Regions from separate parts of the Paenibacillus sp. PvP094 genome, predicted to be linked through region 2. Evidence: a T-box and tRNA genes for the amino acid it is inferred to sense, from the RefSeq annotation. Region 2 holds a T-box; the other holds one or more tRNA genes.
What was found. The T-box of region 2 lies ahead of trpS (tryptophan--tRNA ligase). A T-box ahead of a tRNA ligase gene usually reads a tRNA of that ligase, here a tRNA-Trp.
Positions count from the first base shown of each region.

Region 1: it encodes a tRNA-Trp, which carries the amino acid that the T-box ahead of trpS (tryptophan--tRNA ligase) is inferred to sense. The anticodon was not compared.

Region 1 covers NZ_JBEPOM010000001.1:3,084,882-3,089,283, forward strand. Annotated here, with positions in the region: rRNA gene ABIC22_RS14195 (23S ribosomal RNA) at 1-808, shown strand, start outside; tRNA gene ABIC22_RS14200 (tRNA-Asn) at 875-950, shown strand; tRNA gene ABIC22_RS14205 (tRNA-Ser) at 954-1,045, shown strand; tRNA gene ABIC22_RS14210 (tRNA-Glu) at 1,052-1,123, shown strand; tRNA gene ABIC22_RS14215 (tRNA-Val) at 1,309-1,384, shown strand; tRNA gene ABIC22_RS14220 (tRNA-Met) at 1,402-1,475, shown strand; tRNA gene ABIC22_RS14225 (tRNA-Asp) at 1,506-1,583, shown strand; tRNA gene ABIC22_RS14230 (tRNA-Phe) at 1,677-1,752, shown strand; tRNA gene ABIC22_RS14235 (tRNA-Thr) at 1,773-1,848, shown strand; tRNA gene ABIC22_RS14240 (tRNA-Tyr) at 1,853-1,938, shown strand; tRNA gene ABIC22_RS14245 (tRNA-Trp) at 1,945-2,018, shown strand; tRNA gene ABIC22_RS14250 (tRNA-His) at 2,049-2,121, shown strand; tRNA gene ABIC22_RS14255 (tRNA-Gln) at 2,135-2,209, shown strand; tRNA gene ABIC22_RS14260 (tRNA-Gly) at 2,214-2,288, shown strand; tRNA gene ABIC22_RS14265 (tRNA-Cys) at 2,296-2,369, shown strand; tRNA gene ABIC22_RS14270 (tRNA-Leu) at 2,404-2,482, shown strand; gene ABIC22_RS14275 (class I SAM-dependent methyltransferase) at 2,738-3,685, shown strand; gene ABIC22_RS14280 (helix-turn-helix domain-containing protein) at 3,762-4,402, opposite strand, start outside.
Region 2 covers NZ_JBEPOM010000001.1:1,374,223-1,378,624, forward strand. Annotated here, with positions in the region: gene ABIC22_RS06365 (aminotransferase-like domain-containing protein) at 1-620, opposite strand, end outside; gene ABIC22_RS06370 (DMT family transporter) at 793-1,728, shown strand; T-box leader at 1,756-2,084, shown strand; gene trpS (tryptophan--tRNA ligase) at 2,241-3,236, shown strand; gene ABIC22_RS06380 (GerAB/ArcD/ProY family transporter) at 3,364-4,402, shown strand, end outside.

The sequences.
Region 1 (4,402 bases), 1.7 Mb from region 2:
CTTGATATTGAATTTGGGTACGATCTGTACAGGATAGGTGGGAGCCTTTGAAGCATGAGCGCCAGCTTGTGTGGAGGCACCGTTGGGATACCACCCTGATCGTATCTAGGTTCTAACCTGGTGCCCTCAGCGGGTACGGGGACAGTGTCAGGTGGGCAGTTTGACTGGGGCGGTCGCCTCCTAAAGAGTAACGGAGGCGCCCAAAGGTTCCCTCAGAATGGTTGGAAATCATTCGAAGAGTGCAAAGGCATAAGGGAGCTTGACTGCGAGACCTACAAGTCGAGCAGGGACGAAAGTCGGGCTTAGTGATCCGGTGGTACCGCATGGAAGGGCCATCGCTCAACGGATAAAAGCTACCCTGGGGATAACAGGCTTATCTCCCCCAAGAGTCCACATCGACGGGGAGGTTTGGCACCTCGATGTCGGCTCATCGCATCCTGGGGCTGAAGTAGGTCCCAAGGGTTGGGCTGTTCGCCCATTAAAGCGGTACGCGAGCTGGGTTCAGAACGTCGTGAGACAGTTCGGTCCCTATCTGTCGTGGGCGTAGGAAATTTGAGAGGAGCTGTCCTTAGTACGAGAGGACCGGGATGGACGTACCGCTGGTGTACCAGTTGTTCCGCCAGGAGCACCGCTGGGTAGCTATGTACGGACGGGATAAGCGCTGAAAGCATCTAAGCGTGAAGCCCCCCTCAAGATGAGATTTCCCAGTATGTAAGACCCCTTGAAGACGACGAGGTAGATAGGCTGGGGGTGGAAGTGCAGCAATGCATGGAGCTGACCAGTACTAATCGGTCGAGGGCTTATCCAAATTGCAGGTTTTGATCGCAAGTTTCGTTTCGGATCTAGTTTTCAGAGAATGATCTCTGAATAATATTCCCTGATAGCTCAGTTGGTAGAGCACTCGACTGTTAATCGAGTTGTCACAGGTTCGAGTCCTGTTCGGGGAGCCATATGGAGAGGTGTCCGAGTTGGCCGAAGGAGCACGATTGGAAATCGTGTAGGCGCCACAAGCGTCTCGAGGGTTCGAATCCCTCTCTCTCCGCCATAGTAAGGCCCGTTGGTCAAGGGGTTAAGACACCTCCCTTTCACGGAGGTAACAGGGGTTCGAATCCCCTACGGGTCATAGCTTTACTTCTAAAGCATCAAGGGGATGAGAATCCCAAAGGTTCGTCGGAGGATAATCATCGTTAGCAACTGCTACGCAGTCTCGAACGAAGTGAGAGTATCCCCTACGGGTCACTAATTTCACCTCAAAAAAGAGGTTGATTTTAACAACAGTTTTATGTTAAGATCATAAATGTGTTGTTCGGAGGCTTAGCTCAGCTGGGAGAGCATCTGCCTTACAAGCAGAGGGTCGGGGGTTCGAGCCCCTCAGCCTCCACCATATAACTTTTATAACGACGCGGGGTGGAGCAGCCCGGTAGCTCGTCGGGCTCATAACCCGAAGGCCGCAGGTTCAAATCCTGCCCCCGCAATATTTATACTTTCTTTACAGAAAGTGATCTGGAACCGTGGTGTAGTTGGCCTAACATGCCTGCCTGTCACGCAGGAGATCGCGGGTTCGAATCCCGTCGGTTCCGCCATTTTTACCCTACATGAGGAATCTGTTCACTAAGTCTGATATATGGCACCGACGCCCTGGATAAAGTGCAACGTTCATGAGTAGACTTTATTATGGCTCGGTAGCTCAGTCGGTAGAGCAGAGGACTGAAAATCCTCGTGTCGGCGGTTCGATTCCGTCCCGAGCCACCATTATCACTACAACTTAATACGCCGGTGTAGCTCAACTGGTAGAGCAACTGACTTGTAATCAGTAGGTTGGGGGTTCAAGTCCTCTCGCCGGCACCACTATGGAGGATTAGCGAAGTGGCCAAACGCATCAGACTGTAAATCTGCTCCCTTACGGGTTCGGTGGTTCGAATCCATCATCCTCCACCAGTTTTTAGGGGCATAGTTTAAAGGTAGAACAACGGTCTCCAAAACCGTTGGTGTGGGTTCAATTCCTGCTGCCCCTGCCAATTAACTTTTTTTAAGTAATAACGCATATGGCGATCGTGGCGAAGTGGTTAACGCACCGGTTTGTGGATCCGGCATTCGGGGGTTCAATTCCCCTCGATCGCCCCTTTGTTTTTATTGGGGATTAGCCAAGCGGTAAGGCAACGGACTTTGACTCCGTCATGCATAGGTTCAAATCCTATATCCCCAGCCATTTTGCGGACGTGGCTCAGCGGTAGAGCATCGCCTTGCCAAGGCGAGGGTCGCGGGTTCGATTCCCGTCGTCCGCTCCAAAAATATGGCGCCATAGCCAAGTGGTAAGGCACAGCTCTGCAAAAGCTTTATCCCCAGTTCGAATCTGGGTGGCGCCTCCAGTATATTTACTAAAAATATACTACAACATGATATGCCGGCGTGGCGGAATGGCAGACGCGCTCGACTCAAAATCGAGTGGGAAACCGTGGAGGTTCGAGTCCTCTCGCCGGTATAACGTATAACCCTGTGGATTGCTTAGACAATTCACAGGGTTATTTTTATTACTTTATTTCTCGCAATTGATGAATAGTCCAAACTATGAGGTTGACGTATAAATAAATTAAATATATTGTAGATAAATAAAGTCTTTGATATGGAGCCATTGTGATATTGGCTAAACAGTGTTGAGATACTTTTATTGGTTTAAAAAGAGAAGATCCTTTCTGGTGAACTTTCAATTTTATTACATAGAACGGAGTGAAACGAAATGCTTGAGCAAAAAGTGTCTGAGGAGAACAATTCAGTTAATTATTCAGAACTATTATTTGATCTATCGATCTGGGAAGAGGCGTGGAAGCAGCGGCCGAGGAATCCAAGATATAAGAAAAAGAGTGCGCCATTCGAAACGGAAGAAGCATTTGAACGCTGGGCACGAGACTATCATCATCAATCCTTCACAGAAGAAGGTAAGAAGCGTTCCGAGCGCATCATGAGCTGGATTGAGAATCAAGGCGTAGACTTCAGTGAGTTATCCATTTTGGACATTGGAGCGGCTTCAGGCATTTTTACAATTCCTTTTGCAGAAAAGGGGGCAACTGTCACTGCAGTCGAACCTTCTGAACTGCTTATTTCTTTGATGAAAGAGACAATCCCGAATACATTAGCATCTAAAATTGAGATCGTTCCTGAACGGTTTGAAGAAATATCGATTCAGGAGAAAGGCTGGGAACAGAAATATGATTTTGCCTTTGCTTCCATGTGCCCCGCAATGTCTGATTGGGAAACCGTTGAACAGGCAATTCAAAGTGCTCGCAAATACGTTTATATCAGTGCTATGGCCGGCCCGAGAGTGCATACGTTAATAGACGAGTTTAAAGAGGTACTTCATGTTAATCCGCCTTACCGTTCGGGAGATATGGGATACATACAACAGCTGCTATTCTTGAAGGGTTACGCGTATACGTCGTTAATTACTAATGAAGTCAACACCATTGAGATGCCTGTTCAGCAAGTTGTAGATCATCTACAGGAATGGCTAAACACCTATGGATTGCCTACGGACACAGACTCACTATACAAGGCAGAGCACTATATCCGAAGTGCCTATCCAGATGGCGTGGTTAACTTCCTACGTGGCGGCAGGTTCGGAAAAATACTAATTCAGCTGGACCAACAGAATATGAAGATTGTTCGTAAGAAAGAAGCTAAGCAATAAAATAAGAAATAAACCATGCGCGAATCATTAAAAGGAGCAGACCATCTGCTCCTTTTTCATTCGTTATTACAAACAATTATTCCATGGAAGAGCGAAGAGGCTTCTGTCTACGTTCCCGGTACTGACCTGGAGTGATTCCCTCCCATTTTCGAAATGAACGGATAAAGTTCTGCGGGTTGTTGTAACGTAGCCGAGCAGCAATATCCTTAATGGTTAGCTCGGTTTCATCCAACCATTTTCGGGCCATCTTGAACCGATACTGTGACAAATATTCACTGAATGCGTAGCCTGTTTCTTTGCTGAACACAGTACTCAAATAGCTCGCATTATAATGGAGCCTACAAGCACACTCTTCGAGTGTCAGATCGGTATCGTATTCCTGATGGATGATGGCAATCATTCTTTCCGAGATCTGCTGATGCTGTGCATAATGCCTTTCTCTGAAAATGCCAATAACCGGTCTAATGATACGGTAAATAAACCATTGTTCGATATCGGCAGCCGTTTGCAGAGCGAGCAGTTCGTTAATCATTGGGCTGTGCCCTGAAGAGATCTGCCCAAGTCGTATACCTGATTCCTGCATCATTTGTAATATGTGCATCAATAATCGAGTTAAAGCAACCTGGTATTCTTCCTCTGTCCATTCCATATGATACACACGCTGGAGCAACTGTTGTAATAGTACGGAAGCTTCTGCCTCATCTGCAGATTGAATCG
Region 2 (4,402 bases):
AGACCTTCCAGCGTGCGTCTTACTCCGGTAATAGGTACATTCAGGCCTTCCAGCAGGGATGGCATAAGATGATAGCTTGGTAGCTCAACCAGAACCCGTCTCTTGCCATTCGGAAAAGCCATCAAGGCCAGCACTGCAAGCGCCTGCTGCACGCCGGATGTAATAAAGAACTGTTCCGGAGGGGCAAACACCTGATAGTCGGCAAATTGCTTTTGCAGCAGGTTGATCAATGAAGGCAGCCCACGCTCCGTACCGTACAGAAATAGCTCCGCCTGGTTGTTCTCCATGGCCTGATCTACACAATGACGAAAATCGGAATACGGAAATACCCGGGGGTCCGGAGCAGCAGAGGCAAAATCCAGTGGCCCTTTCCAATCGACATCTTCTACTCCTACTCCATTCTGTACAGCGTAATAACCCGATTGAGGAACTGCATATACCAGATGTCGCTGCTCAAGCCACTGATAGGCACGAATAGCCGTGCTTACACTGCATTGATATTGTTCAGCCAGCACACGCACTGCGGGAAGTTTAATTCCCTTGTCAATCGATTGCTGACGCCCCCGCTGCTTCTGTATCCAACGCTGCAGCGACTCCGCAATTATTTCATATTTTTTCATATAGATGATTTTCCTTTCCACATAGCTGTACCGGTACAATCTATACTTTTCATCATTGTACCACGACTGAACTGACAGTATATTGAATGAAGCAAAGACCTTACAGCACGTGATAACAATCAAGGGGTTTGCCTAGTCCAACCGAGATAATCAAGCTATATGGAGGAACAATATGAATACGACGCGTACCCGGGCTTATGCCTATACCGCAGCCGTAATGTATGCGGCTATCATTGGTTTATCTTTTCTATTTGTCAAAATGACCGTCAATGTGGCACACCCGATCGATGTGCTTGCACATCGATTCGCCCTATCCCTTCTCGTAGTCAGCATCCCGGTCGTCCTGGGATGGATTAAAATTCGGCTCACCCTGAGGGATCTGTGGCGGATCATACCGCTAGGCCTGCTTTCTCCGGTTTTATTTTTTGCCTTTCAGGCATTTGGGCTGGTATCCTCCAATTCATCGGAGGCCGGAATCATTCAGGCCATGGCCCCTGTCTTTACCCTTATTCTGGCTTCAGTATTCTTGAAAGAACGGACATCTATGCTGCAAAAGCTATTCCTGCTTCTTTCTGTTGCCGGAGTGGTCTTCATTTTCCTGATGAAAGGCAGCGGAATGACTTCAGGTAATTTCAAGGGAATTGCCCTGCTGCTGCTCTCTACAATTTGTTTTGCAGGGTATGGGGTGCTTGCCAGACCGCTCACCCAGAAGTATAAGCCGATGGAATTAACATGGGTTACCCTGCTCGTCGGTTGTCTTGTTTTTAACGTCTCCGCCGTCATCCGTCATTTATCCAGCGGTACGATAAGCGATTATGTAAAACCTTTCGGGGATGCATCTTATCTAGGGGCGCTGGCCTATCTGGCCATCCTCTCCACCATGATTTCGACTCTGCTGTCCAGCTATGCGTTAACCCATCTGGAAGCTTCGAAGATGAGTGTATTCAGCAACTTCTCTACCTTGATTTCCATAGCGGGTGGAGCCTGGATTTTGCATGAACCCGTCAGCAGATACCATTTTGTCGGAGCCATCCTGATTATCGCAGGTGTGCTCGGAACCAATATGAGTGGTAGAAAACACAGGCTGGTCAGTGAAGTCAAAGCATGATACAATGTGAAAAATTGTAAACGGACGTTATCAACGATGATGAAGAGAAGTACATACGACAGCGTGCTCCAGAGAACCGGCGGATGGTGGAAGCCGGTGCACAGGTCGTATGGAAATGGGCTTCGGAGTTCCGAGCTGAACACGTATGTATCCTGTAATCGGGGTGCAGGACGGTAAGTAGGCAAGGCGGCATGTTCAGCCGTTATCCACGGACAGGATATCGATCAAGATATCTGCTGGTTCCGGTCTGTTTTTTTTCAATCAGCCTGACCATAAATCTTGATCCGTATCTCTAAGTGGGCCGCAACCAGCGGCCAATTAAGGTGGCACCGCGAAGCATAAGCTTCGTCCTTCTATTCTGTTCCCTCACGGGAATCAGGATGAAGGACGAGGCTTTTTTTGATATCTACATACTGTAACAGGCTGAAAGGGGGTGATGGTCGTGGAAGATGGCTGGTGGCGTCAGCAGATTAGAATGCGCGAACAATTACAAAATCAAAGGAGAATGAACCATGAATATGAACAAGGATGTTATTTTAACTGGAGACCGGACCACAGGGCAGCTTCATCTCGGCCATTACGTGGGCAGCCTGTGCAGCCGGGTACAATTGCAAAATGAATACAAAACATATATTTTACTGGCAGATGTGCAGGCACTGACCACTCATTATGATCAGCCAGGATTGATTGCGGGCAGCGTTCATCAAGTGACTCTTGATTATCTCGCTGTAGGCATTGACCCAAACAAGGCCACGCTGTTTATCCAATCCATGATTCCGGAGATTGCGGAATTGACTGTGATCTTCTCGATGTTTGTCACTGTGAACAGCCTTCGGCACAATCCCACCATCAAAACGGAAGCGAGCGATCGCGGCTATACGGATCTGTACTACGGTTTCTTGGGCTATCCGGTCAGTCAGACTGCTGATATTGCATTCTGCAAAGCGACCCTCGTTCCCGCAGGCGAAGACCAGATTCCGCATATTGAGACAGCACGCAGACTGGTCCGGCGTTTCAATGAACTCTATGCTCCGGTTCTGCCGGAACCACGAATCCTGACCGGGGAGCGGCTCGGCGGACTGGATGGCATCGGCAAAATGAGCAAAAGCATGGGCAACGCCATCTCATTAAATGCGAGTCCCGATGATGTCAATGCCAAACTGACCAAGGCCAAGACTGATCCTGCGCGTATCCATCGTACTGATCCAGGTCACCCCGATATCTGTCCGGTATTTGCCTATCATCAATTATTCCGTAAGGCTCATGCGGAAGAGATCCATGCCAGCTGCAGCGAAGGTTCCATTGGATGCAGAGATTGCAAACAGTTTGCAGGTACTGCAATTAATGAACTGCTTGCCCCTTTTCGAGAACGGCGGAACCATTATGAGCAACGAGGGGACGAGGTCAAAGAAATTCTGGTTGAGGGCACCCGCCATGCCCGCAAAATCGCGCGGGAAACGATGCTCGAAGTACGGGAGGCCATGGGTATCCGTTACTTTGATTTGTAAGCATAAGGATGAAGTTAGACATCAGGATGAGATGAAACATCATGAACTACAGGCCCGCCTGTATGAAGAGAACCAATCACGTTAACACTGCTGAGGACAGTCTATCGCGAAAAGGGGACCCCTCAGCATGAAACCTAGACAGCCTTCTTTTTTGCAAGCCATGATGTTAATTATGTTATCTGTCGGCCTAATCAGCCACGTCCTGATCATTCCAGCCTTATTGAGTGCAGCGAAAAGGGATTCCTGGATTTCCGTCCTGCTATCCGCAGGACCCTATGTTGTTTTTGCGCTCATGCTTGCCTACGTCTCTCGTTTTCTTCAGCATCAAACACTGCATGAATGGCTGACTTCCCATCTGGGCAAGCCCCTCGGCTTGTTATTTCGGGTGGGAAACAGCCTCTTTTTCCTGTCTGTTATTTACTTTACCCTGCATGATACCACCACGTGGGCCAAGACCAATTACCTGACAGAGACACCCGTATTGGTAACCAGCATTGCCCTTATGTCACTTTGTGCGTATGCAGCCTATAAAGGGATTCGTTCGCTCGCATTTACAGCAGGGCTTGTTCTGCCTCTCGTTGTGGTGCTTGGCTTCTATGTCGCCATCGTAAATACCCAATATAAGGATTACAGCCGTCTACTTCCTGTACTCGAACAGGGCTGGCAGCCCGTTTTCCATGGCATGATGTACAGCCTTTCAGGCATGTTTGAGCTGCTCTTTATCTGGTACATCCAGCCCCACTTGGCTAAACGAATCCGTGTATGGCAGTATGTTATGCTCGCGTTTATCATTCTTGGACTGACTCTTGGCCCACTTATTGGTGCTATCGTAGAATTCAATCCTTTTGAAGCTGCCAAAATGCGTTATCCCGCTTTTGAGGAATGGCGAATTGCCTCCTTGGGCAAATACATCGCACAGACCGATTTTTTCTCGATCTATCAGTGGCTGGCCGGTTCATTTACCCGAATAAGCCTTGCCATGTATATTGTGGTAGAAATTTGGAATATTAAGAGCGCCACCAGAAGGTTAATCAGCATGGTTACGATCGCTGTTTTGTTTATTCTTTCCATGCTGTACCGTCTGGATGATATGACATTCGAAAAGCTGCTTGTCGATTACATATTTCCATTCAATCTCATCTATCTAAGCGGATTAGCCATTATTG